One region of the Parabacteroides sp. CAG:2 genome, then DNA from elsewhere that is predicted to be linked to it. Evidence: riboswitches for the same ligand, from Rfam matches in the RefSeq annotation. Region 1 holds a riboswitch; each other region holds the start of a gene.
What was found. Region 1 has a riboswitch for thiamine pyrophosphate ahead of QVP94_RS08780 (sulfide-dependent adenosine diphosphate thiazole synthase). Riboswitches for the same ligand answer to the same signal wherever they lie in the genome.
Positions count from the first base shown of each region.

Region 2: linked by a shared signal. The riboswitch ahead of thiD (bifunctional hydroxymethylpyrimidine kinase/phosphomethylpyrimidine kinase) and the one ahead of QVP94_RS08780 (sulfide-dependent adenosine diphosphate thiazole synthase) in region 1 are both predicted to bind thiamine pyrophosphate.
Region 3: linked by a shared signal. The riboswitch ahead of QVP94_RS10450 (TonB-dependent receptor) and the one ahead of QVP94_RS08780 (sulfide-dependent adenosine diphosphate thiazole synthase) in region 1 are both predicted to bind thiamine pyrophosphate.

Region 1 covers NZ_FR885289.1:10,710-21,216, forward strand. Annotated here, with positions in the region: gene QVP94_RS08760 (efflux RND transporter permease subunit) at 1-1,662, opposite strand, end outside; gene QVP94_RS08765 (efflux RND transporter periplasmic adaptor subunit) at 1,678-2,880, opposite strand; gene QVP94_RS08770 (DUF6769 family protein) at 2,959-3,363, opposite strand; gene QVP94_RS08775 (hypothetical protein) at 3,434-3,853, shown strand; gene QVP94_RS08780 (sulfide-dependent adenosine diphosphate thiazole synthase) at 3,910-4,680, opposite strand; TPP riboswitch at 4,743-4,839, opposite strand; gene QVP94_RS08785 (IbrB-like domain-containing protein) at 4,930-5,454, opposite strand; gene QVP94_RS08790 (DUF3440 domain-containing protein) at 5,438-6,739, opposite strand; gene QVP94_RS08795 (hypothetical protein) at 6,736-7,140, opposite strand; gene QVP94_RS08800 (glycoside hydrolase family 3 C-terminal domain-containing protein) at 7,226-7,783, opposite strand; gene QVP94_RS08805 (hypothetical protein) at 7,780-8,388, opposite strand; gene QVP94_RS08810 (cytidylate kinase-like family protein) at 8,447-9,094, opposite strand; gene QVP94_RS08815 (hybrid sensor histidine kinase/response regulator) at 9,240-10,507, shown strand, end outside.
Region 2 covers NZ_FR885305.1:78,845-89,351, forward strand. Annotated here, with positions in the region: gene cobM (precorrin-4 C(11)-methyltransferase) at 1-776, shown strand, start outside; gene cbiD (cobalt-precorrin-5B (C(1))-methyltransferase CbiD) at 776-2,710, shown strand; gene QVP94_RS11720 (BamA/TamA family outer membrane protein) at 2,863-4,092, shown strand; TPP riboswitch at 4,196-4,293, shown strand; gene thiD (bifunctional hydroxymethylpyrimidine kinase/phosphomethylpyrimidine kinase) at 4,288-5,136, shown strand; gene QVP94_RS11730 (thiamine phosphate synthase) at 5,129-5,725, shown strand; gene QVP94_RS11735 (thiamine phosphate synthase) at 5,716-6,444, shown strand; gene thiC (phosphomethylpyrimidine synthase ThiC) at 6,456-8,153, shown strand; gene QVP94_RS11745 (patatin-like phospholipase family protein) at 8,194-9,030, opposite strand; gene QVP94_RS11750 (2-hydroxyacid dehydrogenase) at 9,132-10,130, opposite strand; gene QVP94_RS11755 (biosynthetic peptidoglycan transglycosylase) at 10,243-10,507, shown strand, end outside.
Region 3 covers NZ_FR885301.1:11,241-21,747, reverse strand. Annotated here, with positions in the region: partial or broken gene infB (translation initiation factor IF-2) at 1-636, opposite strand, end outside; gene nusA (transcription termination factor NusA) at 657-1,922, opposite strand; gene rimP (ribosome assembly cofactor RimP) at 1,927-2,394, opposite strand; TPP riboswitch at 2,632-2,742, shown strand; gene QVP94_RS10450 (TonB-dependent receptor) at 2,785-4,983, shown strand; gene pnuC (nicotinamide riboside transporter PnuC) at 5,004-5,591, shown strand; gene QVP94_RS10440 (thiamine diphosphokinase) at 5,609-6,268, shown strand; gene QVP94_RS10435 (hypothetical protein) at 6,349-6,696, opposite strand; gene QVP94_RS10430 (DUF3868 domain-containing protein) at 6,781-8,265, opposite strand; gene QVP94_RS10425 (DUF3575 domain-containing protein) at 8,274-8,831, opposite strand; gene QVP94_RS10420 (HU family DNA-binding protein) at 8,874-9,161, opposite strand; gene QVP94_RS10415 (PD-(D/E)XK nuclease family transposase) at 9,384-9,965, opposite strand; gene QVP94_RS10410 (DUF4906 domain-containing protein) at 10,442-10,507, opposite strand, start outside.

The DNA.
Region 1 (10,507 bases):
AAAGAAGATCACCAAGGCGACCACAAACAAAGCGATCGTGGTACCTAGCACCCATTTCTGGTAAGCCAACGCTAACTCCAAAGCCCGTTTATACACCACCTTCAACTTCCGGGCTATCCAAGCCTCACGCAGTTCCTTCATTCCCGTCGCTTTACGGTTCAGCAAATAGCTACAAAGCACCGGGGTCAAGGTAAGCGCCACCACCGTAGAAGCAAACAACGCCACGATAAAAGCGATACCCAGCGGAACCAACATACGGCCTTCCATACCACTCAAGAAGAACAAGGGCACGAAGCTCACCACGATAATCAAGGTAGAGTTCAAGATCGGCATACGTACCTCACGGGAAGCGTCGTAAACCACCTCCAAGGTAGAGCGTTGCTGATCCGGAGGCAAGAGCCGGTTTTCCCGGATTCGTTTATACACGTTCTCCACGTCCACGATAGCGTCATCCACCAAGGAACCGATAGCGATCGCCATACCTCCCAAGCTCATCGTGTTAATCGTCAATCCCATGTAGTGCAATACGATGATAGAGACCAGCAAAGATAACGGCAAGGCTACCAACGAGATCACCGTCGTACGTATATTCATCAAGAACAGGAACAAGACGATCACCACGAAGAAACTACCCTCAAACAAGCTCTTCTTTACATTATTAATAGAGTTATCGATAAAATGACTCTGGCGGAATATATCCGTAGAGACATGTACATCCGCCGGCAAGTTCTTCCGCAAATCGACAACAATCTCGTCCAGCTTCTCCGTCAACTTCTCCGTACTCGTATCCGGCTGTTTGGTCACGGTAATCAGCACGGCTGGCTTTGTCCGCTCGGAAGCGGTTCCCAGCTTCGGGCTTTTACCGCCGATCTTAACCGTAGCGATATCACCCAGCGTAACCGGATACTCATTCACGGTCTTCACCACACCCTGAGCGATCTCCTCCGCCTTCGAAGTCGATAAGACTCCTCGGATGATGTATTCGTTCGAGAACTCATACAATACACCACCATTGGCGTTCCGGTTCATATTCCGACAAACATCCAACACCTCGTTCAACCCTACACCGTAGTGCTTCATACGAGCCGGGTCCAACAAGATCTGGTACTCCTTAATATCGCCACCGATCACGGCCACCTGCGCCACACCGCCCGTAGACAACAAACGGGGACGGATCGTCCAGTCGGCGATCGTACGTAAGTCCAACAAAGACGTGGAATCGGCGGTCAAACCGAGGATCATCATCTCACCCAAGATGGATGACTGCGGGCCTAAGGTCGGTTTACCTACGTTCTCGGGAAGGCTCTCACCCAAGACTGCCAGTTTCTCGGACACGATCTGACGAGCCCGGTAAATATCCGTACCCCAATCAAACTCTACCCAAACCACGGAGAATCCGGTGGTAGACGAGGAACGTACACGCCGCACGTCCATCGCACCGTTCACGGCAGTCTCCACAGGGAATGTCACCAAGCGTTCTACCTCCTCGGGAGCCATACCGTTCGCCTCGGTCATGATCACGACCGTTGGGGCGTTCAAGTCCGGGAACACATCCACGTCCGTATTAAACGCCGTGTACGTACCCCAGATCATCAGCAATAGCGCACAAACCAAGATTACCAACCGGTTGTGCAATGAATAATAAATTATCTTATTTAACATGCAACGTCCCTCCTATTAATGGCTATGGCTATGAGCCGGTATCGCGTTAGAAGCGGAAGACAACTTGATCTGGTAAGCGCCACGGGTCACGACCTCATCGCCCGGTTTCAATCCGGAAAGGATCTGTACCTCCGAGCCGTTATTCGCTCCCAGCGTCACCCATTGCTTCTTATAGCCTTCCTCATCCAGACGGATAAATACCGAATAAATGCCCTGCTCCTCGATAAGGGCGGAGACAGGCACGCTCAAGACATTCTCCATCGGCTTTGTCAACAAAAAGATCTCCACGAAAGAACCGGGGATAACCGCTCCTTTATTATCGAACTCGAAAGTCACCGGTACATAGAAAGAGTTCATATCGGAAGCCTTTCCATACGATAACAACCGTCCACGCAAATCAGACAATTTATAGAGAGCGTTATCATACGGAGTCATGAAATTAGCGGTTTGGATCATGGGAAGATCGTTGTAATACCTCTCAGACACGTCCGCACGCAATACCAAACGATTGTTTTGCGAGATCGTAGCCAAAGGCTGACCTACGGATACATAATCACCCTCTTTCACTTGGATGTTCTTCAAGTAACCGTTCAAGGGAGAGACTACAGACACGCCTTTCGCCGTCTGTTTTCCCGCTATCGCCTCATAAGCGACCTTGGCGTTCTCGTAATTCAAGCGGGCCTGCTCGAAATCCTTGGCGGATACGATCTTATCGCCTACCAAGGCTTGCATACGCTCGTATTCCTTTTTCGCCGTCTCATAAGCGAATTTAGCCTTTGCCGCCACGTCTCCATCAGAGAGGGCGTTGGAAGCGATACTCAACACGGCCTGTCCCTTGCGTACCGCCGTACCATCCACGAATGGCAAGCTACCAAACGAGATCACGCCGGGGACGGTAGCGACGATCACGGACTCCTCCCCTTGCGCCGCCATTACTCGTCCGCTCGTCTTAATCACATCCGTGAAAGGAGCGGGATTAACCGTTACAGTCTGCAAACCAACGGCCTCGGCTAAAGCCTTCTTAAAGACAATCTCGCCGGGATGGGTACCACCGGCCTCATGCTCATGGTCATGGCCTTCGTGTTCATGTCCCTCATGATCATGATCGTGAGCCTCTAATTCATGATTATGCTCATCGTGTCCGGCTTGCGACGCATTTCCCGCACAACCGGCAAACAGGTAAGCGCACATCGCACCTACCAAATATATTTTCTTCATTGTGTAAAAAATCTTGATATCGTTAATAATAAATAGATAGGGGCAAGTCTATCCTCACCCGCTCTCACAAACGAGGTATCAAGACATAGGAGGGGCACGAAGTCCCGAGGCACTCACTATCCAAGCGTCGTGCAGCGACTCAATGTAGGGGGCGTTCTCGTGATCAAGGAGCTGTCCGCAAAACGCCGGTTCAGGTGGATAAATGTAATCAAATAAGACGAGTAACGGCATCAGATGTATATCCACATCTCCATCCATAAAATGAAAAATATGCGTACTGAAATAGGCCAAGTTATGCCCGTCGCAACCGCAATCATGCGTATCTGTGCTTTTATCGCCATGCGCTTGCTCCGCGGTCAAGGATTGATAACAAGGCATCCCGTCCCGGTGATGATGGTGAGGGATAACCACAGAAAGCAACGCCAAGATGCCGGCCATCAGCACCACGTATTGTACAATCCTCTGTTTCATTTTCTCACGCATGGCACAAAGATAAGGATATTTTTCCGTTTTTTACATGAATGTTGTAAGTTTGCGGTAAATAAAAAGATAGATGAAGTTTGGAGTAAATAAAAAGGTATTATTATATACCGCCGGTTGCGTATGGATTTTCGCCGGTATCAATATCTTACGCATCGGTATCGTCACATGGTTAAACGATACCCATTATTGGTTATTCAAGATCGGGGAAGCGACCATCGTTTTCTTGCTTTTCTTCAATTTGGTCTTTAAACGGCTTTTCTATAAACATTCCGAACGGATCTCCCGGAAAAACGGGAAACATTGCCCGTTCTCTTTCTTCGACGTGAAAGGTTGGATTATCATGATCTTCATGATCGCTTTCGGGGTCACGATCCGCGCGTTCCATTTACTGCCGAATTCTTTCATTTCCGTATTCTATACGGGATTATCCACGGCGTTGATCATAACGGGATTCTTATTCTTGAGACAAGGAAAAACCGTTGGGAATTGAGAATTGAAAATTAAAGATACAACAATCTATAATTTTCAATTCTCAATTCTCAATTTTCAATTCCCAAGTTTTTCGCAGATCAACTCAGCAGCCTTCTTGCCGCTCATCAGCATGCCTCCAAAGATCGGTCCCATACGGAAGCTACCGCTTACGCCGTTAGCGGCCATACCGGAAACGAATAATCCCGGGTAGATCTCCTTCGTGTTCTCCACCGTTGTCTGCTCACCCAGCTCCACATTCAAGGAACGCTCGCCGATCACGCCTCCGGTCGGTGTATTCAATTGGATATCATTCTTACGGGCTACCACACGGGCAATCTCGCAATCATGCCCCGTACCTTCCAAGACAGCCTTTGCCATGATCGTCAACGGATCCACGTGCATCCCCTCACGGATTACCGGAGCCCAGTTCACTACCACACCGGCTACGGCATCGTTATGAAACACCACGTCCTCTACCGAATAGCAGTTAAAGATCGTAGCGCCCGCCTTCGTCGCCTGATAAATCAAAGCGGAAGTGGTATGTACCGAATCCATGATATACGTGCCGTTAGCACCCTCCTTATAGCTTACGCCCAATTCCTTGATAATCGGCATAGCCTCTTCCTGCACCACGATATCGTTGAACATCATAGCGCCGCCCCACATACCTCCACCGGGAGCCAGCTTACGATCAAACAACGCCACCTTCTTACCGGCTTTCGCCAAGAAATAAGCGGCCACGATACCGGAAGGTCCCCCTCCCACGATCGCTACATCCACAGACAAGTTGCTCTTCAACTTCTCGAAGTAAGAGTCAATGATTCCACTTGAAACAATCTGTTCCATCTTAATAACTAATTAAAGTTTAAACATCAGGGAGCACATAGAGGTAACGCCCCCTTTATTTCCTAGTTCTACCTTATTTTCCCTTCGCCGGCATTACCCGGATCAGGTTCGATGGGTATAATCTCAGCCCGTATGACTCGGGCACCCCTATGTGAAAAGTCGGGGGCAAATGTACAAAAAATTAGTATATATGTACTCAACAGAGCCATAAAAGGCAAAAAACGCTCAGCCAAACAAAATGTAAGAAGCTTAATCTTCTTCCGACCAGTCATCAGACCAACCGAATTCTTTATCCCGGAATAATTCAGCTAATCCCGAAATCTGCTTGAACCGAAGTAACTCATTTTTATCCATTCCAATATTACGCATGATCCACTTATCAGACATCCCAGATTTGACCAACTCCGTAACAATCTCCGTCATAAGTTCCAAGTTGTGCATCCCTCGAGCCCTGTTATGGCGAATGGTTGAAGCCATTCGGTTTGAAATATCTTTCTCAATCACCGTTACAGGCAACATTCCTTTCTCACGATCATAAATCCTTTGAGATTGCTTCATAACCAGATAACGATGATAACCATCTACTATCTCATATAAATCATCCTCTTCAAGATAATAACAGACGCAAGGCATCGTATAGCCATCCTCCCAAATGGAAAGTTCCAATAATCGCATTTCCGGTGGTGCCATGATATTAGGGTTATAGCTGTTGGCTACAATTTTTTCTATAGGGACAGCCCTAACACCATATGCCGGACTAACAAAGTTTCCCATGCTTATAAAAATTATATTTGTCCATTACTTCTTTTCTCATATCCCTCTCTCGTTTTGTCTGGGAAAAACCCATATACTTACATGTATGATCGTTTTTCAAAATACAAACACACATACGTTTGTAAGTAGGGATTTCTTTAAACTCGGGTATATTGATATCATCGATATACTCCATCCGTACCGGTTTCTTATCCGTATGGTAAGCGGTACATTCTTCCACAATGATAGGAATATTAGCCGCCCGTAACTTAGCGATAGTCTCCTCACTGAGGCATCCTCCTTTTTCTCTCCAGAATTTACGGCTGACTCTTAACTTATTCAAATAGTTCTCACGAGTTTCTTCGGGTAAAGTATTTAGGAGAAAATACATATATTTCTCCCAAGAGAACCCGGCTGGGCACTTGATAGCCCTCCATCCCATAGCGGAGGTATTCCCATATATACCGGCAAAGCCAACACCGTTTACACGTCCAACCATCCGCCCCCACATGTCGGGATCGACAACTTTGTAAATGAACAGTGTGGATATCGCTTGGGATATGAATGGGCTCGCCACACGTTGCCGGGACAAAGGCACCCCTGCTTGATAATACAAATCATACAAATGATTATATGTCCAACCGAACTTTCCGTTCGCTATCCAGATATCCTGAGTTTTCCAATCATAAATAGGATATGCGTTATATATAGAATAATTCATTCTGCGAGTCCATTTATAATTAGCTAGTTTTCTGTAATTCTTATCACTATGTATGGCCCGCCACCTATTAAAACTCTCTTGGGTACGGATACCAACAAGGCAACATATACGCCGGCCCATTTTCCGTTGATACAACCAAAAAGGGAACATATTCTGAAAATCATAATCCCACATGTCCTCCTTGAAAAAGTCAAAGTCTTTCGCCCGGAGACATGAATGGGGCATCTCTCGAACCCAGATATCCCGGTACTCCTCGCTCCAAGGTCTCCAATATTGTTGAAACATAGATGTACATGTCTGGACTTTAAAAGGAACACAACAATGATAAATATCAAGGATATCGGAATTAGCGGCATAAACCTTTTCCACATATTCGGTCGTCTGGCTGTATTGAACCTCATAATCCATATGAAATACACCTAGTTTTCGTCCCGGAGCGTATCTACGAATATAATCTACACACAAATTCAACAGTACACCGCTATCCTTTCCGCCGGAAAAAGAGACGTATACGTAATCGAAATAATCAAAAATGATCTTCAATCTTTTCTCTGTCGCCTCGTACACATCCATTCTTCGCATCATGACTCTACCTCCGGTAAATAATGCATTTTATCATAATTTTTCCACTCAACACATGTCTGGAACTTTTTTTGTGAGAACACTTTTACATGACGTTTATGCACAACAGCCATAAGTGAAGCTTGAGATGAATAATCCTTTATGACTTCTTCAAGAAGTTCACTCAATACCGAAGGATCATCACCACTCACGAAATAATTGTCTATAGAGTAATAGAGATGTCCTTTTTTTACAGGCATAAAACCAACAACAGCTGTTTCATGAAAGGCTATATACCAAACGTGGCTACGAGATGTTTTAAAAGGGTAATTGTTATTTTGTCGCAAAATGGCTGGATTCATGACCAAAGGTGCGACAAGTTCATATAACAATTTGTCCGTTCCCTGCAATGTCATAATTTTCATGGTCTGCACTTAATAATATTACCATGCAAATTTAGGCATTATATATAGATACCGTAGCCACAAAAACACAAAAATGTAATTTACCCTATTTATATTTAGTCACTCGCTCATCATCGATAACGCCTTTCCAATTCATACCAAAAGCGAAATCATACAGATGGCCCTCGCTATCCGTATAGCATTTCATATCCCGGGGAACATCCTCGAATTGCTCCTCCACGATACGCATATCTGCCGGCATCTGCAAAGGCAACAAAGCGGAAGGCTCGGCTTTTCCACTGATGATATCCAAGACCGCTTGGTTTTGTACACCGAAGTTCACCAGAATGGCATCCGCCGAACCCTCGAACTCGGACATAATCGTGGGCTTATCCATCTCCAAAGATACGATTACAGGCTTACCTTTCATTTTAGCCTTTGTCTCCAAAACAGAAAGCATATCCTGCTTATTAGCTGTTTTCACGGACTTACCTTTATAAGAACGGTTCGTGAAATTCTCAAACGGATCTCCCCCCGCCAAACTTGGGTTACGGGCATAGGTAGCGGTATAATCATTATACTGTAAACTGATAGGCATATAACCGTTTCCACCTTTCTCACGATCGGATTTATCATACCCCGTACCACTGTTCGGGCTCGTCATAAAGACGATGGCGAAATCCGCCTCATCGGGATTATCAACGACCGTAAGATACCGTGACCGATGCCCTCCACTAAAGCTTGCACATTATTATTCCAGCGAGCCGCCACTTCTGGGCTTTGTACTCTCGTAACCAATACATGACGAACATTATCCTCGGTGAGGAATTTACGCTGCGCATCGGAAAGATCGGATGGCTGGGCTCCACTCTCATCAAAAGATTTGCCATTGTAGGTAGAAGCGCCAAACCCTTTCGAGGCACCGGGGATAGATTGATGGGCGCTATAAAGCATCAATCCGGCGATTTCCTCTGTAGATAACTGTCCGGCCAAATCAACGGCACGTTCCTCGGGCGTAAGACGCCAATCCTCATACGGATCAAGCCGCCCGTTCCGATTCAGATCTTTGAAGGCATATCCGTCAACAGTAAGAAGTCTCACCCCCGAATTGGCGGAATATCCTAATACAGCTCCTTCTTGCTGGGTAACGATACGGATAGAATCTTTCTCTACCTCCGTCCACTTCGTGCCCGAACAAGCACAGGTGGAAACTAACAAGGCGCCCAACATACCATGGGTCAGCCGAACAGTAATAAAAGGTTTTCGCATACTTTCTTAGTTTTAATAGGTTAATCTCTATTCAATAATGGTTTCTCAAGAATACGATTTATCCGAAATGAGGCGGACGCTTATTCAATCTGCGCTCGATAAAGCTTTTCATAAATTCCACGGTCTCGTCGATCCCTAATACGGATACATCGATCGAGAAATTATAAGAAGAGGCCATTCCCCATGTCTTATTCGTATAATAATTATAGTAAGCCGCACGGGATTTATCAGTCTTCTCCATCATGTTCTTCGCCTCTTCCACTGTCACACCATGCCTTTCCACGGTCTTTTGGACCCGGCTCTCCACTGAACTATGGATAAAGAAGCTCAAACAAGCCGGATCATCCCGGAGGATATAATCAGCGCAACGCCCTACCAAAACACACGACTCAGTCTCCGCCAATTTACGGATAGCGTCACTCTGTATCTTAAAAAGACCGTCATTAGACAAAATATCATTATAAGGCGTAAACATCCCTCCCATAAAAGAAGAGTACCCCATCGTAAAAGCGTACGATAAACCACTGGAGGCACGTTCGTCCGCCTTCTCGAAAACATCCTCGCATAATCCACTCTCACGGGCCGCCACGGTAATCAGTTCCTTATCATAGTAACCGATACCCAACTCCTTCGCCAAACGTTGTCCGATCTCGCGGCCACCGCTTCCGAACTGGCGGCCTATCGTCAATATGATTTTATTATCCATAGATTTCAAGTTTAATTCAACTATTTACAAACGTACAAAATTATTTTTAAAGCCACGATAATAATATAATAAACACTAAAACAAAAAATAATCAAAGTTTATACTTACATTTGTTTTCGAATAAATTTAGTACACTCAATTTATCATGAATAACATTCATTCCAATACAACATTTCTTAATGAGGCTATAGACAAGAAGACCGATGTAGAAGATGAAAAGACCGACTTGATTTTGGCCAATATGATTGATTTGCGAAAAACGATGTCGGATGTATTGTCACTTCTTCTTGGAGCCAAAGAAAACTCGGTTATTGACCAAGCGCTATTCCGCATCTTACAATTTTTCGATGTGGATCGGGTGTATATCGGAACATTTGACGAACAAACTCATACTGTTGACTTTACGAATGAAGTTACTTGTGATGGCATTATCTCTATGCGAGAGGATTTACTGCGTCAACTCCCGCAAGACGAGATTCCTTGGTGGTACGATAGTATCAAAAAGGGCATGGATATCGTTATTCATGATGTCTCTAAAATGCCGGAAGAGGCGAAGAGTGAGCAGCATCTTCTGATTTTGCAAGAGGTTTCATCCTTATTAGTCATCCCTATTTTCAAGCAAGGCAAACCATCCGGATTTATCGGCTTTGATTCTGTAAAAAAGAAACGGAACTGGAGTGCCTTAGATATAGAGAACTTACATATGTTGGCTGATATCCTTTCCATAGCCATTGAAAGAGGGGAAGTCCAAGGATTAGTAGAACATACGGCTATGCAAGTCATGAAAAGCGAGACGAAGTTTAAGATCATTTTTGACAAGATGCCTTGGGGCGCCGAACTTTATGATGAGAATGGAGTGTTGGTAGATATCAACCAAGCGGATCTCGATATTTTTGGTGTTACCCGTGAGCAGGCCGTGGGACTGAATATGTTCGAGAATCCTAATATCCCGAAATATGTAAACCAAAGCCTCAAAAACGGAAAAGATATATTCTTTCCTCTTAATTATGATTTCAAGGTTGCTTCTCAAAACGGCTATTACGATAGTCATCATGATTCTAAAACAAAGCATCTGTTGGTAAAAGGAGTCACATTAAAAGACTCTCTTGATAATATATTCGGCTATATTTATATTGTATTCGACGATACCGAGAATCACATCAAGCGGGAACAAATCGAAAATAGCCTAGCCCGGCTAAAAGTATCAGTAGATACCGGGGATTCCATTCTTTGGGAATACGATGTAGAGAATGATAAATTGACCGTAGATTTTGGCCTCAATGAAGACATTAATAATAATGAGGGGCTAAAAGCGATTCATGATTACAACTTCAAGAATCAAGAAGACTATAAATCCTCAATCCATCCGGATGATTTTGACCGGGTATATAATAAACAGTTCAAACCTCTCCT
Region 2 (10,507 bases), on a different contig from region 1:
TAGCGTTAGATCGGACGGCCTGCCGTGAGGGACATATCGAGATCGTAGGAGCCGGTCCCGGCGATCCGGACTTGATCTCTATCCGCGGGCGGCAAATGTTGGAGAAAGCTGATTTGATCCTGTATGCAGGAAGCCTCGTCCCGAAAGAACTTACCTTATGCGCAAAGGCAGGCGCTACGGTGCGAAGCTCGGCGGATATGAATCTGGAAGAACAGTTCGCGTTGATGAAAGAGTTTTATGATAAAGGATTGTTTGTCGTTCGTTTGCACACGGGCGATCCTTGCATCTATGGAGCTATTCAAGAGCAAATGAATTACTTTGATCAATACGGGATGGATTATCATATCACTCCGGGTATCTCCTCTTTCCAAGCCGCCGCCGCCGCTCTTTATTCTCAGTTCACGATTCCGGAGAAAGTACAAACGATCATCCTCACTCGTGGCGAAGGACGTACGCCCATGCCTGAGAAAGAGCAACTGCACAAACTGGCTCAAAGCCAAAGTACGATGTGTATCTTTTTAAGCGCCGGTGTCGTAGAGAAGGTCCAAGAGGAATTATCGCGACACTACGCCCCAACCACTCCGGTAGCCGCTTGCTATAAATTGACATGGAAAGACGAGCGGATCTACCGTGGGCAACTGAAAGATCTCGCCAAGATCGTAAAGGAGAATCATCTTACGTTGACGACATTACTTGTCGTCGGGGATGCCATCGATAACCGCAAGGGCCTATCTCGCTTATATGCGGATGAATTCAAACATCTTTTCCGTAAGTAATGATACTGATTCTTGGAGGAACGACAGAAGGCCGTGTGGCTGTGCGGGTAGCGGACGAGGCAGCCGCTACCTATTACTATTCTACGAAAGGAACTTTGCAATCCATTGAATGCGCTCATGGAATCCGTTTGACCGGAGCCATGAATGCGGAGGAAATGGAGTGTTTTTGTCGTGACCACGCAATTAAGCTATTGATCGATGCGGCACACCCTTTCGCTCAAGTGTTACACCAAACGATCGAACAGGTATCGAAATGCTTACGGATTCCGGTGATTCGTTACGAACGTCGGTATCCACTTCGTGATGAGGACTTGATTTGGTGCGATAGTTATGCAGACGCAATTCGCCAAATGGAAAATAAAGGTATCCAACGGCTACTTGCCCTCAGTGGCGTGAACACCCTTGCCCCGCTCCGTCCTTATTGGCGATCGCATACCACTTGGTTACGTATATTGGAGCGGGAGGAATCTTTGTCGTTGGCCGAGAAGCAGGGCTTCCCCCAAGAAAGTCTGGTTTTCTATCGAGAAGGCGAGGATGAGTTAAAGTTGTTGGAGCAACTCCATCCGGACGCCATCTTGACAAAGGAAAGTGGTTTCTCCGGCTATTTTACGGATAAAGTGAACGCTGCCCGCCAATTCGGAATACCAGTATTTGTCGTGAAGCGTCCCGCATTACCGGAAACTTTCTACCGAGTGTATGGTGAAGACGGATTGCGCAAACAAATTGAACGCCTATTACCAGAATTCTTTCCCTTGAAAAGCGGATATACGACCGGAGCTTGTGCTACCGCCGCCGCAAAAGCCGCTTTATTGGCCTTATTATCAAGGAAGGAACAAACAGAAAGCCAGATAACATTACCCTCGGGAGAACAGATAACGTTGCCGGTAGCCTATACCGAATGGGCCGGGTGTTCCGCCACCTGTACCGTGATCAAGGAGTCTGGGGATGATCCGGACGTGACGAATCATAGCCGGATCCGGGTTACTGTTCAATTATCTCCCGATGCATCCGGTTGTGCCATCGCCGTGGCAGAGTCGTGCCACGATGATGGCACAGCTGTGCCAAGCCGATGGCACAAGCGTGCCACGGTAATGGCACAAGAAGAACATTGTCAAGAAACAGAAAGCGACGATACGGGAAGAGTCATCTTCCAAGCAGGTGAAGGAGTCGGAACCGTGACCCTTCCGGGACTCGGCTTGAAAGTCGGTGGCCCGGCTATAAACGCCACGCCCCGTAAGATGATCCGGCAAGAGCTGATTCCACTCCTGCCCTCACCCGATTCCGTCGCTATTGTCACGGTCTCGGTTCCCGGTGGCGAGGAGTTGGCGAAACGTACCTTCAATCCGAAACTTGGAATTATCGGGGGAATCTCCATTATCGGGACATCCGGAATTGTGCGTCCTTTCTCATCGGACGCTTTTATCGCCTCGATACGGAAAGAAGCCAGTGTCGCCAAAGCGATAGGTTGCGAGACGTTGGTTATTAATTCCGGGGCGAAGAGTGAACGTTACCTTCGGAGCTTATACGCTTCTTTGCCTCCACAATCATTCGTCCATTACGGGAACTTTATAGGAGAGACGCTAAAGATCGCTGCCGATTTAGGTTTCAAGCAGGTTATCTTAGGTATCATGATCGGCAAGGCGGTGAAACTTGCGGAAGGTTTCCTGGATACACACAGCAAAAAAGTCGTCATGAACAAAGGCTTCCTTCAAGATGTAGCGAAAGAAGCGAAATGCGAGGAGGCGACCGTAGATGCAATCAATCGGATTACGTTGGCCCGTGAATTATGGGAGCTTCTTGCGGAAAAAGAACAAAATCGTTTCTTCCCATTACTTTTACAAAAATGTAAATCGTATTGCGCTCCCATCCTTCCCGACGGCGAACTAACCTTGCTGTTAATATCCGAAGAGGGCAAGGTCTTATACCAATCTTAGCTGTAGAGACGCAGCACGCACGCTACGTCTCTACAACCCCCAGACTGTAATAGCATTTCTTTTTAGCTGTTTATTCTTTTTTATTAGGGATTCTTTAAGAATACATATTAGGAGGATTTCGTACTTTTGCCCTCTAAATATTGATTAAAATAATGTTTAGATATCTTTTAATTTATATGGCCTGCCTTCTATTCGCCTTTTCCGTAAAGGCGCAAGGTATTTCCAATGACACGATTCCGAAAGAAGTGCTGATGCTGGACGGTAAGCCTATGACCGAAAAGCAAATACAACGTTATCATAAACAATTACATAAAGACTCCATACGGGCCAACAAAAGGATCTGGTGGTCTATCCTTGGCGGACCGTCTTACACGCCGGAAGCCTCCTTTGGCGTAGGTGGCGCGGTTTTGGCTAGCTTTCGCTTAAACAAGAATGATACGATATCCCAGCGATCGTTTATCCCTGCGGGATTTAACATCACCTTAAACGGGACGTTCGTTTTTGCCGGTGCCGGTACCTTATTCTTCAACGAGAATCGCTTCCGTATTTATATCAGTTACGGTTATCGGAACGAACCTTCGCATTATTTCGGGAAAGGCTATGAGACGATCGAGCAAATCGAGAAAAGCGATTCGACAACGAAATTCCATAAGAGTTCTATCCAACTATATCCCCGTTTCGTATGGGAAGTTAGGCCTCATTTATATACGGGTCCTCTTTTTGATATTAATTTCAGCAAATCAGATGATATCAACCCGGTGATGGCCGAAGATCCTTATTTCAATAAGTTCAAACGAGATTATGTCAATATCGGTGTCGGCGGCTTGATTCAATACGATACACGAAATGACGTGGCGACCCCAAGTTCCGGTATGTTACTAAGCGCGATCGCTAAAGTGTATGGAAAGTATTTAGGCGGTGCATATAATTATGAGATGTTCGAGTTAGAATACCGCCAATTCCAGCAAGTATTTCGTCCTCGTAGCACCTTGGCATGGATCGCCAAGACACAAATCGGTGTGGGAAACGTTCCTTTTACGGAGCTTCCTTCGTTTGGCTCTCCTTTCGATCTTCGCGGATACTATTGGGGCAAGTACCGTGACAAGACCATGGCGTATGGGATTCTGGAGTATCGTCATATGTTCGGCAGCGTGGAGAAATATAAGAGCGGTAATTTCTGGGCGAAGTGTGGTTTTGTTGGCTGGGTCGGCACGGGTACGATCGGAAACGCTCCTATCGTAGACTGGAATAAATGGAAGTTCAACTATGGCGTAGGCTTACGTATCCAAATGCAACCCGGCAAGAACTTCCGCCTAGACGTAGGCAAAGACCCGAACCAAAAAGGGATGGCGGTTTATATGAATATGACGGAAGCCTTCTAAAACCAGAAGGCTCCCGTCTACGATTTATGGAAGTATAACCTTGCGTTAAAATTATCGTTTAAAAGCCGGAAATATCTTAATATCGATTTTTTTCACTAAGTTTGCGCCGTCGAAGGGGTGCCATACTATATGGGCTGAGATCATACCCTTACTACTTGATGCGGGTAATGCCGCCGTAAGAAAAACGAATGTTAGATGGATAAAAATGAAATGTACCGTTATCCGGTAGCTTTAACGATCGCGGGCTCTGATAGTGGCGGTGGTGCCGGAATACAAGCGGATATTAAGACTTTTTCCTCGCTGGGGGTTTTTGGAGCCTCGGCGATAACGGCTATAACCGCTCAAAACACACAGGGAGTGCGAGGGATCCAAGCGATCTCTCCCGAGATTTTGAGAGAACAAATCGAAGCTATTCTTGAGGATTTCATCGTAGATGCCGTAAAAATAGGGATGCTACATAACAAGGATGCCGTAAAGGTCGTATCTGAAACTTTATCTTCCTTCCAACAGACTTCTATCATTTTAGATCCAGTGATGATATCCACGAGCGGAAGTAAATTATTGGAGGATGACGCCATCCGAACCATCATTGATGAGTTGTTCCCTAAAGCGACACTGCTTACTCCGAATATTCCCGAGACGGAATATCTTTCCGGTATAAAAATCAATAACGAGGCGGATATCTTATGTGCCGCCCGGAAATTGCAGGAAAAAGGATGTAACGCTATATTGATCAAAGGGGGGCATATTCCCGGAGTAGAAACGGTGGATCGGTTATTTATCAATGAGAATAATCCGATTTGTCTGGCCTCGCCAACAGTGGAGACCTTCAATACCCATGGAACAGGCTGTACGCTATCGTCCGCCATCGCCGCTTATATGGCACTCGGCCATTCATTGGTGGAAGCCGTACGATTAGCCAAGGAATATATGAATAACGCGCTCGTTCACGGGGCGAATGTATGCATGGGAAAAGGGCACGGACCTGTAAACCACTTCTTCTCACCCTCTGCCCTTCATAAAATCCGATGGAATCATGAATAAGCTGGTCGTAATTACTACACCTTATTTTTTCGCGGATGAAGCTTCTTTGATCGAACTTCTATTCGCAGAAGGAATGTCTCGTTTACATCTACGTAAACCGGATTGTAAACGTGATGAATTGGAGGGCTTATTGGATAAGATCTCTCCGGCTTATTACGACAGGATCGTTCTTCATGATTGGTTTACCTTGGCAGAAGAAAGGGCTTTAGGAGGAGTCCATTTGAACAAGAGGAACCCGGAAGCTCCACCTTTATATAAAGGTAGTATAAGTCGTTCTTGCCATAGTCTGGAAGAGATTATCGAGTATAAACCGGTATGCGACTATGTGTTCCTTAGCCCGATCTTTCAGAGTATATCCAAAGAAGGATATGGTAGCGGATTCTCCTTAGATGGATTGCGAAACGCGAAGGGCATCATCGATGATAAGGTGATTGCCTTGGGAGGAATCTGCCCGCGGACAATAACGAAATTAAAAGATATCCCCTTCGGCGGTGTCGCCGTTCTCGGGGCCCTTTGGGGAAACGATCCCTCCCTTCTTGTTGCGGATCAACTCATAAAACAATTCAAACGATTACAAGTATGGCCTTAAATTATTATTTCGGATATGATGAGAATGGAAGAGTCGGTCGGAGAACAACCGGATTACGCCCCCCTTTTGGTGGAAACAATCGCTTGATGTTTATAACGCATCGTACGCCTAAATATACGGAATGCGACGAGGTAAGCATGGCAATCCAAGGAGGGTGCTCATGGATACAGTTGCGCATGAAGGATGGGATTTATGAGGATACCGTACGTACATGTGCCACTATCTGCGCGGAAGAATGTGAGCGAATCGTGGATTTCTGCGTAAACGATGATCTGGAGGCTGCCGTGACATGTGGCGCTACGGCTTGTCATCTGGGTAAGAATGATATGCCCTTGGATATCGCTTGGGAAGTACTGAGAGACAAGTTAGATTCCAATGCCATCTTCTATATCGGGGCTACGGCGAATACTTTTGAGGATATCCGGCTGGCCGTAGAACGAGGCGCCTCGTATATCGGACTAGGGCCGTATCGCTTTACGGGTACCAAGAAGAATTTGAGTCCCATCTTAGGCTTGGATGGTTATCGTAAAATAATCGCTCAATGCAAGGAGGCTGGCATCGATATTCCTATCTTTGCGATAGGTGGTATTACGCTGGAAGACGTAGGCCCTTTGATGGAGACGGGTATAACCGGAATCGCTGTTTCGGGCGCGATTATCAATGCCCCCGATCCCGTGGAGGAAACCCGCCGGTTTATAGAGGAAATCAATAAGTACTAAACTAAATACATATGGCTACTAAAAAGAATATGCGTATTTCCTATCCGTCCTCGGAAAAGATTTATGTCCCGGGCGAGATCAATAAGATCAAGGTTGGTATGCGTAAGATTAAATTGTTGGACACGGTAACCTTGGATGAGCATGGAGAACGAATCTTCAAGAAGAACAATCCGGTAATCGTTTACGATACGAGCGGCCCGTATTCCGACCCCAAGATATCGATTGATATCGCTAAAGGACTTCCTCGTATACGTGAGGAGTGGTACGGTAAGCGTAAGGATGTGGTTCAATTGCCGGAATTGACTTCCGCTTATGGTCGTGAGCGATTGGCGGACGCGACTCTGGATTCCCTGCGTTTCCCCAAGCGATACTTGCCTTTCCGGGCTAAAGAGGGTAAGAATATCACCCAGATGTATTATGCGAAGAAGCGCATTATCACTCCGGAAATGGAGTACGTGGCGATTCGTGAGAACCAGCAAATCGAGGCTTTGGGACTGAAGTCGTATATCACGCCGGAGTTCGTCCGCAAGGAAATCGCCGCCGGTCGCGCGATCATCCCGGCGAATATCAATCACCCGGAAGCCGAGCCGATGATTATCGGTAAGAAGTTCTTGGTAAAGATCAATACCAATATCGGTAACTCCGCTCTTTCCTCCGGTATCGACGAGGAGATCGAGAAGGCGATATGGAGTTGTAAATGGGGCGGCGACACGTTGATGGATCTCTCTACCGGCGATCATATCCATGAGACGCGCGAGTGGATTATCCGTAACTGTCCGGTTCCGATGGGTACGGTTCCTATTTATCAAGCCTTGGAGAAGGTGAATGGCAAGGTAGAGGATCTTTCTTGGGAGATCTATCGGGATACGTTGGTCGAGCAGGCGGAACAGGGCGTGGATTATTTCACGATCCACGCAGGTTTGTTGCGCAAGCATGTGGAGCTGACGGCGACTCGCCTGACGGGGATCGTATCCAGAGGCGGATCGATCATGGCCAAATGGATGCAGCTTCATGACGAGGAAAACTTCCTGTACACGCATTTCGCCGAGATCTGCGAGATACTGAAGGCATACGACGTGGCGGTCTCTATCGGAGACGGGCTTCGTCCCGGTTCTATCTATGACGCGAACGACGCAGCACAATTCGCCGAGCTTCACACGATGGGAGAACTGACGAAAATAGCTTGGGAGCAGTTCGTGCAAGTGATTATCGAAGGCCCGGGCCATGTTCCCATGAATAAGATCCATGAGAATATGAAGGAACAACAGTATGCCTGCCATGGAGCGCCGTTCTATACGCTGGGCCCGTTGACGACCGATATCGCTCCCGGATACGATCATATCACGTCGGCTATCGGTGGCGCGCAAATCGCTTGGCATGGGACGGCCATGATCTGCTACGTTACGCCGAAGGAGCATTTGGGATTGCCGAATAAGGAAGACGTGCGTAATGGGGTGGTCGCTTATAAGATAGCGGCGCATGCCGCTGACTTGGCGAAAGGGCATCCCGGCGCTCAAGTACGTGATAACGCGTTGAGCAAGGCACGTTTTGATTTCCGCTGGAAAGACCAGTTCAATTTGTCCTTGGACCCGGAAAGGGCTTTACAGTATTATAAGGAGAGTGCTGTTACGGATGGAGAGTACTGTACGATGTGCGGTCCTAATTTCTGCGCTATGCGGTTAAGTAAGGATTTGCAAGGTTGTAAATAAAATACTGTTTTGAGGGGATGAGACGGGGCATGCCCCGTCTCTACAATTGAGTGATTTGTTTTCCGCATTTGTAGCCTTCCTCATATAGTTCTTCCAGTTTCTTTGTGTCGCTTCCGGTACGGCCGACTTTAATCGGGCTTTGCGGACGGATGACGAAGGCTTTTCCTTCGGCCTCCAGTTGGTCTATGTAATCCAAGACCTCGTTGTACTGCCGGTATCGTAGTCGCAACTGTTTCCGGATCGCCGGGTATTTGTTATAAATAAAGCCGGGAAGGTAAAAATCTTTCTCTTCTTTCCGATAGCCTTTGTTACGGGTAAGGATGATGACGTTCTTGGAGAAGCCGTCGGCGATAGCCCGTCGGATAGGGATAGCGTCGCATACGCCTCCGTCGACCATCGGTATCCCGTCTACATACGTAATTGGACAGAGGATCGGTAATGTGCAAGATGCTTTACAGATATCCACCAAACGTTTCTTATCTTTCTTCTCCTCGAAATATTCCGCTTTACCCGTCAAGCAATTGCTCGTGACCATAACGAACCGATCCTTGGACTTGAAATAGGTATCGTAATCCAACGGATAATACAAATCCGGATAGACATAAAACAAGAAATTCAGATCGATATATCCCCTTCCCCGTAAGAAATGACGAAGACCTATGTAATTATATTTCTTCAATAGGTCGATATTGCTAAAACGAGAGCGTCCCCGCTGGCGGGAAGCATACGAGATTCCGTTACTCGCGCCCGCCGATACTCCGATCGTATAAGGAAACCAAATATCATGATCCATAAAATAATCCAATACTCCCACCGTAAATATGGCACGCATTCCGCCACCTTCCAACACCAAACCTGTCTGACTATCTATTTCCATATATATACCTCTGAATTAAAAAAGCCATTGCTGGGTTCCCACCAAGCAATGGCCACAAAAATATAATAAATCAGCGATAAATAATAGTTCCTTTTTAGAATTTACTTGGTCACTTCGTTCACTAAGGGACGGCCTTCCTCGAAATCCTTGATGTTCCGCAAGGTAGTATCGGCGATATTATGCAGAGCCTCTTTCGTGAAAAACGCCTGATGGGAAGTAACGATCACATTGTTGAACGAGAGTAGACGGGCCAAGACATCATCATCGATAATCTTATCCGATTTATCCTCGTAGAAATAGTCTCCTTCCTCCTCGTAGACATCCAATCCAGCGGCGGATACTTTCTTGGTCTTCAATCCCTCGATCAAGGCGTTGGTATGGATCAGTAACCCGCGTCCCGTATTGATAATCATTACGCCGTCTTTCATCTTGGCGATCGAATCGTCGTTGATCAGATAACGAGTCTGGTCAGTCAACGGGCAATGCAAGGAAATGATATCGGACTCTTTGTATAACTCGTCTAAAGAGACATAGGTGATCCCTTCCTCCTTGGCGAATTTCTCATCCGGATACAGGTCGTTTGCCAATACACGCATCCCCAATCCTTTTAAGATATGAATCAATATCTTGGCGATCTTTCCGGTACCGATAATACCGGCGGTCTTGCCATGCATATCAAATCCCATCAAGCCATTCAAGGAGAAGTTGCCATCTCTCGTACGCCAGTATGCCCGGTGTATCTTACGGTTTAACGATAACATCAAGGCCAACGTATATTCAGCGACCGCATAGGGTGAGTAGGCCGGCACGCGTACGACCGGTAATTTCCCTCTGGCGGCATTCAAATCCACATTATTAAAACCGGCGCAACGAAGCGCCAACAGTTTCACGCCATTGGCAACCAAAGCGTCTATTACGGCGGCATCAGCCGTGTCGTTCACGAAAATACATACAGCGTCTACCCCTTGGGTTAAGACGACATTATTGATATTCAAATGTCCTTTATAGTAACGAATATCGAACTCATACCGCTCATTGATCTTATCGAAAGAAGCGATGTCGTAGGGTTTAGCACCAAAAAACGCAATCTTATACGCCATATAACTTTAGTTTTTTAATATAACTAAATTAAGCCCTTGATTGTTTATCGAAAAAGAAATCCATTCGTTTAATTATAGTACTTTTGTCCGCTGGGTAACAATATAGATGAGCATGAATCAATCCCATAAAAGATCTTTTATAGCAGTTCTTATTTTTATTGGCTTTCTCTTGTTTATGGCATTTTGGGGCATCGACCTGATCTTAGGGGCGTATGCGGGACATAAATTGAGTAAACTTGCCGAAAGGCATCATCTTGACATACGCTATGATAATATCCGGTTGATAGGGCTGAGTACCGTACGTATGGAGGGATTGACCGTTATCCCGATTGATGCTGATACGTTGATACATGCGGACAGGCTTCAAGCGAAACTGG
Region 3 (10,507 bases), on a different contig from region 1:
CAATTTAACCGAGTTCAAACGGAAAAGATTATCATCCTTTTCCTCGGTCTTCTCTACTTCCTGTTCCGGTTTCACACTTTCCACCTTAGGTTCCGCAACAACCGGTTGCTTCTCTACGGTTTTTTCTTTTTCCACTTCCACTACTATAACTTTTTCTTCTTTTTTCTCCGTGGGAGCCTGCGCAGGCTGCGCGGGTTTAACAGGAGCTTGAGCAGCGGGAGCGGCAGGCGCTTCCTTCACTTTCGGCTCTTCCTTTACCTTAGGCTCTTCTTTCACCTTAGGCTCCTCTTTAGCCTTCGGCTCTTCCTGCTGTTTTTTATGTTGTCCACCATCCAAATCAATATGACCCTTCATTACGATCTTAGGTCTGAATTCTTCCGGTATCACTGTCTTTATTTCCGCGGTCTTCTCTTCTTTCACAGAAGGAACCTCTTTCCGCATACGATCCGCCGCAAAATTACGATCTTTCTCTGGCAGATCCTTTCCAAACTCTTTTACGAGCAAAGCATACTGTTCATCACTGATCCTCGTGTTGGGATTATCCTCAACCGAGAACCCATTCCGGTGCAGGAACTCAACCACCGTGTTGATTCCCACGTTCAATTTTCTCTGTACTTGAATTAATTTTATAGGCATATCTAACTTTGTCGTAATACTTATTCGTTACCTTCATCTTCAAATTCCGCAGATAAGATAGCTAAAAGATCGTCCACGGTCTGTTCTTCCAGATCGGCACGTTCAATAATCTCATTGCGGTCCATAGCAAGGACACTCTTCGCCGTATAGCATCCTATATTCTTCAGTGCGTCGATCACCCAGCTGTCGATCTCGTCGGAGAACTCATCCAAGTAGATATCCTCCTCGTCCGCTCCTTCGATATCACGGAATACGTCAATCGTATACTCAGTCAACATACAAGCCAACTTAATATTCAGACCGCCCTTACCGATCGCTAAAGAAACCTCCTCCGGACGTAGATAAACCTCAGCTTTCTTTTCCTCCTCATTCACACGGATAGAAGAGATCTTAGCCGGGCTTAAGGCACGCTGGATAAACAAAGAGAGATTTGAGGTGTAATTAATCACATCAATGTTCTCGTTTCTCAACTCGCGAACGATTCCGTGGATACGAGAGCCTTTCATACCTACGCAAGCGCCTACCGGATCAATACGGTCATCGTATGACTCGACAGCCACCTTGGCACGCTCTCCCGGGATGCGGGCGATCGCCTTGATCGTAATCAAGCCGTCATTAATCTCCGGAACCTCCAACTCAAACAACCGTTGCAAGAAGACCTTATCCGTACGGGAAAGAAGGATCTTCGGGTTGTTATTATAGTTATCCACACGTTGAACGATCGCACGTACGGTCTCTCCCTTACGATAGAAATCGGTCGGGATTTGCTCGGATTTCGGCAGTAGCAACTCATTACCATCGTCATCCAGCAACAGGATTTCTTTCTTCCACACCTGATAAACCTCAGCGGCGATGATGTGGCCGATTTTATCCTTATACTTAGCGTACAAGCTGTCTTTCTGCAATTCAAGTATCTTTGAAGCCAAAGTTTGGCGCAAGTTTAAGATCGCACGGCGTCCGAAGTCTGCGAAATGCACCTCGTCGGTCACTTCCTCGCCCACCTCACAGTCGGCATCGATTTTACGGGCCTCCGTCAACGTAAGCTGCAAGTTCTCATCCTCCAATTCATCATCAGCCACAACCGTACGGTTTCTCCATATCTCGAAATCACCTTTCTCAGGGTTGATAATCACGTCATAGTTCTCATCCGTGCCAAACATCTTGGCGATCACGTTACGGAACGAATCTTCCAAAACGCTAATCATCGTATCTTTATCGATATTCTTCAACTCCTTGAACTCCGCAAGGGTGTCAATCATACTGATTGTTTCCTCTTTCTTGGCCATAATCTTACTTGAATCTTATTAAGTATTTTGTATATTTTATTTCATCAAATGTATACGACTCATCCTCCACCACAGTCACCTTCCGCTTAGCGCCTTCCGGTTTCACCTTCTTCTCGACAGAGACAACCACACCGTTCTCGTCGGCAGATTTCAACACACCGGTCAGCTTCGAGCCGTTTTTCAACAGCATCTCCACCTCGTTTCCGATGTTCTTGACGTATTGGCGAAGTACCTTGAAAGGAGAAGTAATGCCGGCGGAGCCAACCTCCAGCTCATAATCCTCGACGTCACGATCCAGATGCTCCTCCAAATACCGGCTCAACTCGGCGCAATCATCAATGCTTACCGCTTCATCGTTATCAATTTCAACGACTATCAGGTTTCCCGGTTTAATCACCACGTCTACTAAATAATTGCTTGAAGAGGCTAGTTTTTCCTCTATTAATTGGCTTACCACTTTCTTTTCTATCATACACATATCTGTTAAGAACAAAAGAAGGGGACTACCCGCCCCCTCCTCAACTTCACTTAATCGCCCGCAAATATACAAAAAATCAATGAGTTCTCAAAATATCCTCATCTTTTTACAGAAAAAATTAATACGACACAAACCGGATTACTATCCATAGTAATCAGAATTAATATCTATAGAAATCCGATTTACTATTGACAGTAATATTTATTAACACTTTTATGCCTATCTTTGCTGCCGAATACGAAGGGGTGCTCGCAAAATCCTTCACGAAAGGAGCGGGCTGAGATCATACCCATAGAACCTGTACAGGTAATGCTGTCGTAGGGATTCATGCTTCTCCGATCCTTTCTATTCATCTATTTAGTTTTAAAGCAAAAAGATGAAAAGATGAAAAATGTATTGGTTATCTTGGCCGGCTCCTTACTGGCTACAACCGTCAAGGCACAAATGCCCAGTCCGGTCGACTCCTTGAAAATCTCAAAAGACGTATCTTTGGATGAAGTAGTTATTACCGCTACCAAAGTCGGGAAAGAAACCCCGGTAGCTTATAGCGACATCTCCAAACAAGAGCTAAGCAGCCGGAACAACGGGCAAGGTATCCCATTCCTTATCTCCCAATCCCCGTCTGTTATCATGACCTCGGATGCCGGAACAGGTATAGGTTACTCCGGTTTTCGTATCCGGGGTACAGACGCGAACCGTATCAATATCACGATCAATGGCGTACCGGTTAATGACTCCGAGTCTCATACCGTATTCTGGGCTAATATGGCCGATATAGCCTCCTCGGTAGAATCGATCCAGATCCAACGAGGTGCCGGAACCTCTACGAACGGAGCCGCGGCTTTTGGCGCTACGGTCGCCATGCAGACCGAGAAACCGTCCTTAAAGCCTTACGGCGAATATTCCGTATCAGCAGGTTCTTTCGGTACGCTGAAGCATACGGTAAAAGGCGGTACCGGATTACTTTACGATCATTTCGCTTTCGACGTCCGCTACTCCAATATCCGTAGCGACGGCTTTATCGATCGTGCCTCCGCCCGTATGAGCTCTTACTATGCCTCCGCCGCTTTCTATGCCGATAATACATTGATTAAATTCCAAGCCTTCGGGAACAGCGAGAAGACCTATCAAGCATGGAACGGTGTTCCGTCTTATTTACTTGACACAGATCGTAGCTATAATCCATGCGGAGAATATGAGGAAGATGGAGTGAAGAAGTTTTATAACAATCAGACGGATAATTATTGGCAACACAACTACCATTTAATGGCCAGCCAGCGTATCGGAGATTTCTGGAATATGAACCTGACCCTTCATTACACCGATGGTAACGGATATTACGAGGATTATAAATCGAAAGCCAAATTCAGCAGTTATAAACTACCGGAATATATCGATCCGGAGGGTAATACCGTAAAAAAGACGGACCTTGTGCGCCGTAAATGGCTCGACAATTATTTCTATGGAGCCGTTTATAGCGCGAACTATCAACATGACAACACCCGCCTTACGCTGGGAACCGCCGTCAACAACTACGTAGGCGACCATTTTGGCCGGGTAATGTGGACCAAAAGCGCAAACGTCTTGCCACAACCGGATTACGAATATTACCGCAATACCGGTAAGAAATTAGACTACAACGCATACGCAAAATTGACCCAACGTCTTTCCCCTCTTTTCACCGGCTATCTGGACTTACAATACCGTGGGATCCATTACACCATTAAGGGAAACGATGACAAAGCCGAGGAAGAGCTGGACATTCATAAGAACTGGAACTTCTTCAACCCGAAAGCCGGTATAAACTTCCATAACAACGGCCATAACGCATTCGTCTCTTTCTCCGTCGCAAACCGGGAACCGAACCGTGACAATTTCACGGAGGCAGGCCCCGAAGAACGTCCTACCCACGAGACCTTATATGATTACGAGGCCGGTTATAGTTTTGGTAACAACCGTTTCCGGGTTGGAGCCAATCTCTATTTCATGGATTACAACAACCAATTGATCCTGACCGGCAAGATCAGCGAGATCGGTGAGGCCCTCACTTCCAATATAAAGGATAGCTACCGAATGGGCATCGAGCTTACCGGAGGTGTACAAATCACCTCTTGGCTGAATTGGAACGCGAACGTAACCCTCAGCCAAAATAAAATCAAGCATTTCGTGGAATACGTGGATAACTGGGATACCGGAGTACAAGAGATCAACGATCTAGGTACAACGAATATCGCTTTCTCCCCAGACCTAATCGCAAACAGCATGTTCGATTTCGCTTACAAAGGATTTATCGCTAGTTTCAACTCGCAAGTAGTAGGCCGCCAATACATAGACAATTCAAGCAGCAAGGATCGTTCCATCGATCCCTACTTTATCAATAGCCTACGTATCGGTTACGCCTTCCAGCCTAAGTTCATGAAAGAAATAACCCTAGACGTGACTATCAACAACCTCTTCAACGAGAAGTACGAGACCAACGCATGGGTATACTCTTATATCGAAAACGACACACGTAAAAAGGATGACGGTTATTTCACCCAAGCCGGCACGAACGCCATGGCCAGGATCACCTTCAAATTCTAACTTAATTTTCAATTACTAAAATGGTTTGGCTAGAATACTTCGGAGTAATAACCGGTCTACTCTATCTCTTTCTAGAGATTAAACAACATAAGGCCATGTGGGTGGTGGGATTCCTCACCTCCCTCGTGTATGTATTTGTCTTCCTGTCCGCTAAGATCTATGCGGACATGGGATTGCAAACCTATTACGTAGGAATCAGCATATACGGTTTCTATCAATGGACCCGGAAGAAACATGAGATACACACGGAAAACGACAGTCTTCCCTCCGACTGTATCCTATACACCCATCTGAGCCTTCCGCTTTTCGTGGGGATTATCGGAACATTGGCCGTTGTATTCGCCATCTTATGGTATCTCCTTCATCAATTCACGGACTCTCCCATCCCCGTAGGCGATGCGTTCACCACGTCGGTAGGCATTGTCGCTACTTGGATGCTGGCAAGGCGAATTATCGAGCATTGGATTTTTTGGGTAATCGTAAACCTCGTTTCCGTATATCTTTATTACCTTCGGGGCTTGTATCCGACGATGCTACTCTATTTTTGCTATGCGACACTAGCCATAGTAGGCTATTACAATTGGCGGAAGAAAGGGGAAGAGTTTTGAATTATGAATTTTGAATTATGGGAGATAATATGGAAAGTCTGGAAGGAGGATGTGTGATCGTAGCGAATGGGAGATTTCCTTCCGCTGAGTTACCCTTGAGATTATTAAAGGAAGCGAAAACGATTATCGCTTGTGATGGAGCCGTAAAGACACTTTATGAAAAGGGTATTCATCCGGACGCTATCGTAGGAGACTTGGACAGCATACCCGCCGGCCTGCGCGAACGCTACGCAGACCGAATCCATCATGTAGAGGACCAAGAGATCAACGACCTCACCAAATCCGTCCGTTTCGCCCATACCCAAGGCTATCGAGAAGTTCTTATATTAGGTGCTACCGGATTGCGTGAGGATCATACATTGGGAAATATATCCCTTCTTATGGACTATGCCCACTTATTCAAGCGGGTGGAGATGTTATCCGACTATGGCCTTTTCACTCCTATCTTAGAAACAACAACCTTCGCTTCTTATCCGGGACAACAAATCTCCATTTTCGTTCTTTATCCCGAAGGGGAGATTAGTACGGAAGGACTCCGTTGGCCCATTCGCCGACGAAAGCTCACCTCATGGTGGCAAGGAACTCTCAACGAGGCTTTGGGAGACCAATTCACTGTCACTCTCTCCCCGGATTGCCGGGTAATCATTTACAGGGAGGCATCCCATACAAAAGAATAGTCCTGAAAAGTATCACTACTTTCCAGGACCCTTACACCCCTCAACTTTACATGCTTAAATAAGAAGCGTTCGCTTCCTTATCAAGCAGATAATTTTTTTAACTCATTCTCTTTCCATTCGGAAAAACCTTCTACCCTATCCCTTATCTGGAACTGTAGCTTATCGTCGGCAACCAACTTCAGCACAGCCGTGGGAGAAAGCGGCAAATACATATCATTCACGGCGAAAAAAGCTTTCAGTAAGACCACATCATAGTCGCTGCGGATCACTTCTTTCTTTAATACAACCGGTACCTCCATCTGAGTCAGATAATAGGCTGAACGTTCGTATGCGCACCAAGCATCTCCTTCCAGATACAGATAGACACTGTTTGGATTATCTACCTCATGAGGCAGAACCAACTCTACTACATCTGATGCTTGTTCCATATAAAAGAAATTATTATTAATATTTGTCTTCATGACATTTACAAATTAAGTGCCTTCTGCCCTATACCTAGGGAGGAATAGCTATCATTTTACAGCGTTGAAACTATCAAATACCGCATTATCCTCTATTTTCTTGCGCAATTCCTCTAAATTTATCGCCGCGGCCTTTACACCCATATCCTGAGCCTGCTTCAATAGGGTCTCCGCTTCTGTCAAATCACCGGTCAACATACTTAACACTCCTTTTGCGTGAACCGCCTCCGGAGCGTTCCCCGCCTTCGCCAAATAGTTCTTAGCGGAAGCATAATCACCCTTGCCCATAGCGATATTCGCAGCGTTAAGATTCGCTACCGGATCATTCGGGAACATACGGACAGCAATATCAAATACATTATCATATTCGTCACTACCGATCTCATAGCTGTTAGCCACCGCGAACATCTCCCCTAAACTTAGCTGTTGCGGACGAGTCTTGATGATCTCACGCCCCTCATCCACCGTAAACTCACGCACCGTATAATCAATCTTATATTCCGAACGACGTAACGAAGGGAAAATATCTTTCAACACATAACGGAAAGCGGCGCCACCACCCAAGGCACGTAACTTAGCCTCCTTGCGATCCGGATCATCCGAGCTATCGATAATCGCCAATACCTCGCTACGATTCGGCACATTCGGATCGGCCTCTACCTTTTCCTTAAAACCGACCCAATCTTCCGGTTCCGAGCTCATCGTGAAAAAATCAGCCTTGAAGTCATTCTTCTGGCGGATATAGTCACGTAACGCTTTGACACGATTATCCGCCAATTTCTTATTACTAGCGTAAGAGCCTTCCGGTGAGGCATATCCTTTCAGTACGATACCTGTCGGTTTCACGTTCTTATCCTCTGTAACGGTACGGATCGTATTATTGATCTTCGCCAACTCCACCGCATTATTACGGAAATCAGGAAGAATCTGATATTTACCCACTTGGAAGTCCAAGAAAGCCGTACCAACTTCCGCACGATGCTTCTCCGTCTCTGCCATCGGCGTGATATAAGAGAATGTAGGCTGAACCTCATAGCGCTTATCCGGACGACGACGAATCTTGTCCGCGATCAATAACGGACTACCGGCCTCTTCCTTACCGCAACCGCATAGATTCGGGTCTAACACGACACGTGCGTCTTTCATCCAATCCTCAAAAGGCACGGCGGTTTTATAACTTACCACTTGATCTTCCTTCCCGGCTTTCAAGATAGTATAATGAGGTACGTCGTTCAAATTATCCAAGGCGACCTCACGATTATATACTTTCTGGCGGATACGTCCGTTCACCAAAATAGAAGGAAGCCCCTCTTTTTGCGAAGCCGATTCCAAGACGGGGGTCAGTTCCAAATAGCTACGGGATTTCACCGCATCGCTACTTACCGTCACCACGGCATCGATATATACCGAGTCGCCCTTCTGTACCACGTCGTTACAAATCACTTTAACCCCATCCGAGGCAGTCTGTCCCATGATTGCCGGAGACACGACGGCCATCATAGCCGCCATCATATATGCATTTATCTTCTTGTTCATCGCTTGGGTCATTTAATAAAGTAAATAATAGAAATAGCGGCTTTCGTAACCCCGAAATAATCTTTCGTATCACTTTTCAATACGGTTCCGCAAGTGGCACAAGGATATTTATCATAATCCAGATGCGCCCAACCAATACCCAACACGGCTTCCATGCTCCACCGATCGCTTAACAACCACTGATAACCATAAGAGAGTCCAGCGCCATACAAATTACCTTGATAACGGTGATTCTCCATATTCTTGCTCAAGAACTTTAGGCCTCCAACATTGTAATCCGCATAATGCGCATGCAAGCCGAAGAAATGTCCATTAAACTTCTCACACAACCAATAACGAGCTTCTGGTTGTACCAGCCAATGTTTCATACGAGCCTCATCACCAAACTTCCATCCATTATAGTTGCCGGATAGATCCAGCGACCATTTTTTAGCCAAGCCAACCTCTACGCCCAAGTTGATCGTAGCAGTCGCATCATAGAGCAAGTTCGACTTCACCGCGAACTTCTGGCCGTAAACGCCTGTCGTAGCTACCAAGAGCAGGACTAGGAAAAGAATTCTCTTCATATCGAATATTTTTTCGTTTTTATTATACATACGTGAATGCCTTCACTTCGACGAGCTCACATTCAACTGTTTAAGTAATAATTTACCGGGCTTAAACTTCACGCTTTTACGAGCTCTTATCATATAAGCCACCCCATTCTTAGGATTTCTGCCGATCCGTTCGGTTTGTTCCCAAGCGGAGAACGTCCCAAAGCCCAATAGCATCAAAGAACCATCACTTTCCAAAGCCTCTGTCGTAGTCTCTTCCCAAGCTTGAACAAAGCGCATCGCCTCCGCTTGCGTAACCGACAATTTATCAGCCAATGTTTTCACGAGTTCTCTCCTATTCATCCCTTTCACTTTTAATTTGCATCACAAAAATAGATTATAACATTTCTTAGCACGATAGGTGTGAGTTTCAACTTTAAAGGGTAAACCTACCAACTATCCTTGATTGATAAGAACACCTATTCATTTCAAAGAAGGTGATAGGAACACCGACACTTTATAAAGACAGCAAGGGGCAGACTTGTGTAAGCCTGCCCCTTAGCTGTTATACCATATCATCCACATCTAACACTTAATCTCTTCCTTGCGAATGAGATTCTCCAGATCGTTTATCTCCTCCAAGGAAAGCCCCGTACATTGGGCGATCACAGAGGGATCCAAGCCGATTCTTTTTAAGTTCAAAGCGGTACGTAAAGTAATCAAGCGGCTACCTCTCACCTCACCTTTTGCCTCAGCATTCTCCACCGCATACTCCATCGTCGCCTTCCAATCCCGGTAGATCTTCAGGTTCTCGTCGTAGATGGCACGCTCCTGCGGGGTGAGGGCACCCAAGTTCGTCACGTCCAGCAAACGGCGGAAGTGGGCCTCTTTCTCCTTTAAGGGAGACATATCAAACAGGTTCATATTCTTCAGTACATAAATTGTTTTTTCTAACGGAGTAACGCACTCCTCGTAACGCAAATCGAATCGTTCGAAAGAGACATAGATCTGTTTCAGCCGAATCCGCCCTGTTTGCTCATTTGCCAGAACCACGTCCGTTCGCCATGAAGGGAACTCGGGAAGGCTGAAGTTCAAAAGGTAGATTCCATATACCGGGAGCAGGTCGTATTTCCACTCCGGGCCCTTCTCTCCTTGACGGGAGATCATACGGCAAATATAGTAAAAACTGCATCACCTCACGCTCGTCGTACAAGGCGGCCTTGAAGCCACTATCCAACATGATATTCACGTAATGTTCCATAGTTCGTATGGGTTTTGATTGATTAATACTTGACAACGTATCTATGCCGTAAAGGTAAGGACTATTTTCCGAATAAAAAATCTTGTCTAGATAAAATAAGCCATTCATAACACCAACTGTACAATTGGGCATCATAAGCGGTTGTGAATGGGCATTCTTACACTGTTATACCCCAGCCGTAAGCCTATTTTTTTCTTGCGTATTTGGAGGCTAGCCGTAAATTGGGCGGAAAAAAGGATTCTCCGGGAGTTAAGGATACAAAGTGTTAGATTGATTTCAGTTAAATAGAGAGAGACACAGCATGATGCTGTGTCTCTACAATTAGATATATATTAAAACCGTTTTTCGCAGCAATTGATTCTACTTTTTCTGGATTTTAATTCTATTTGTAATTATCTTTTACACAACGGATAAATCCAGTATATCCAGTCTTCTCCACTAAAGAAAT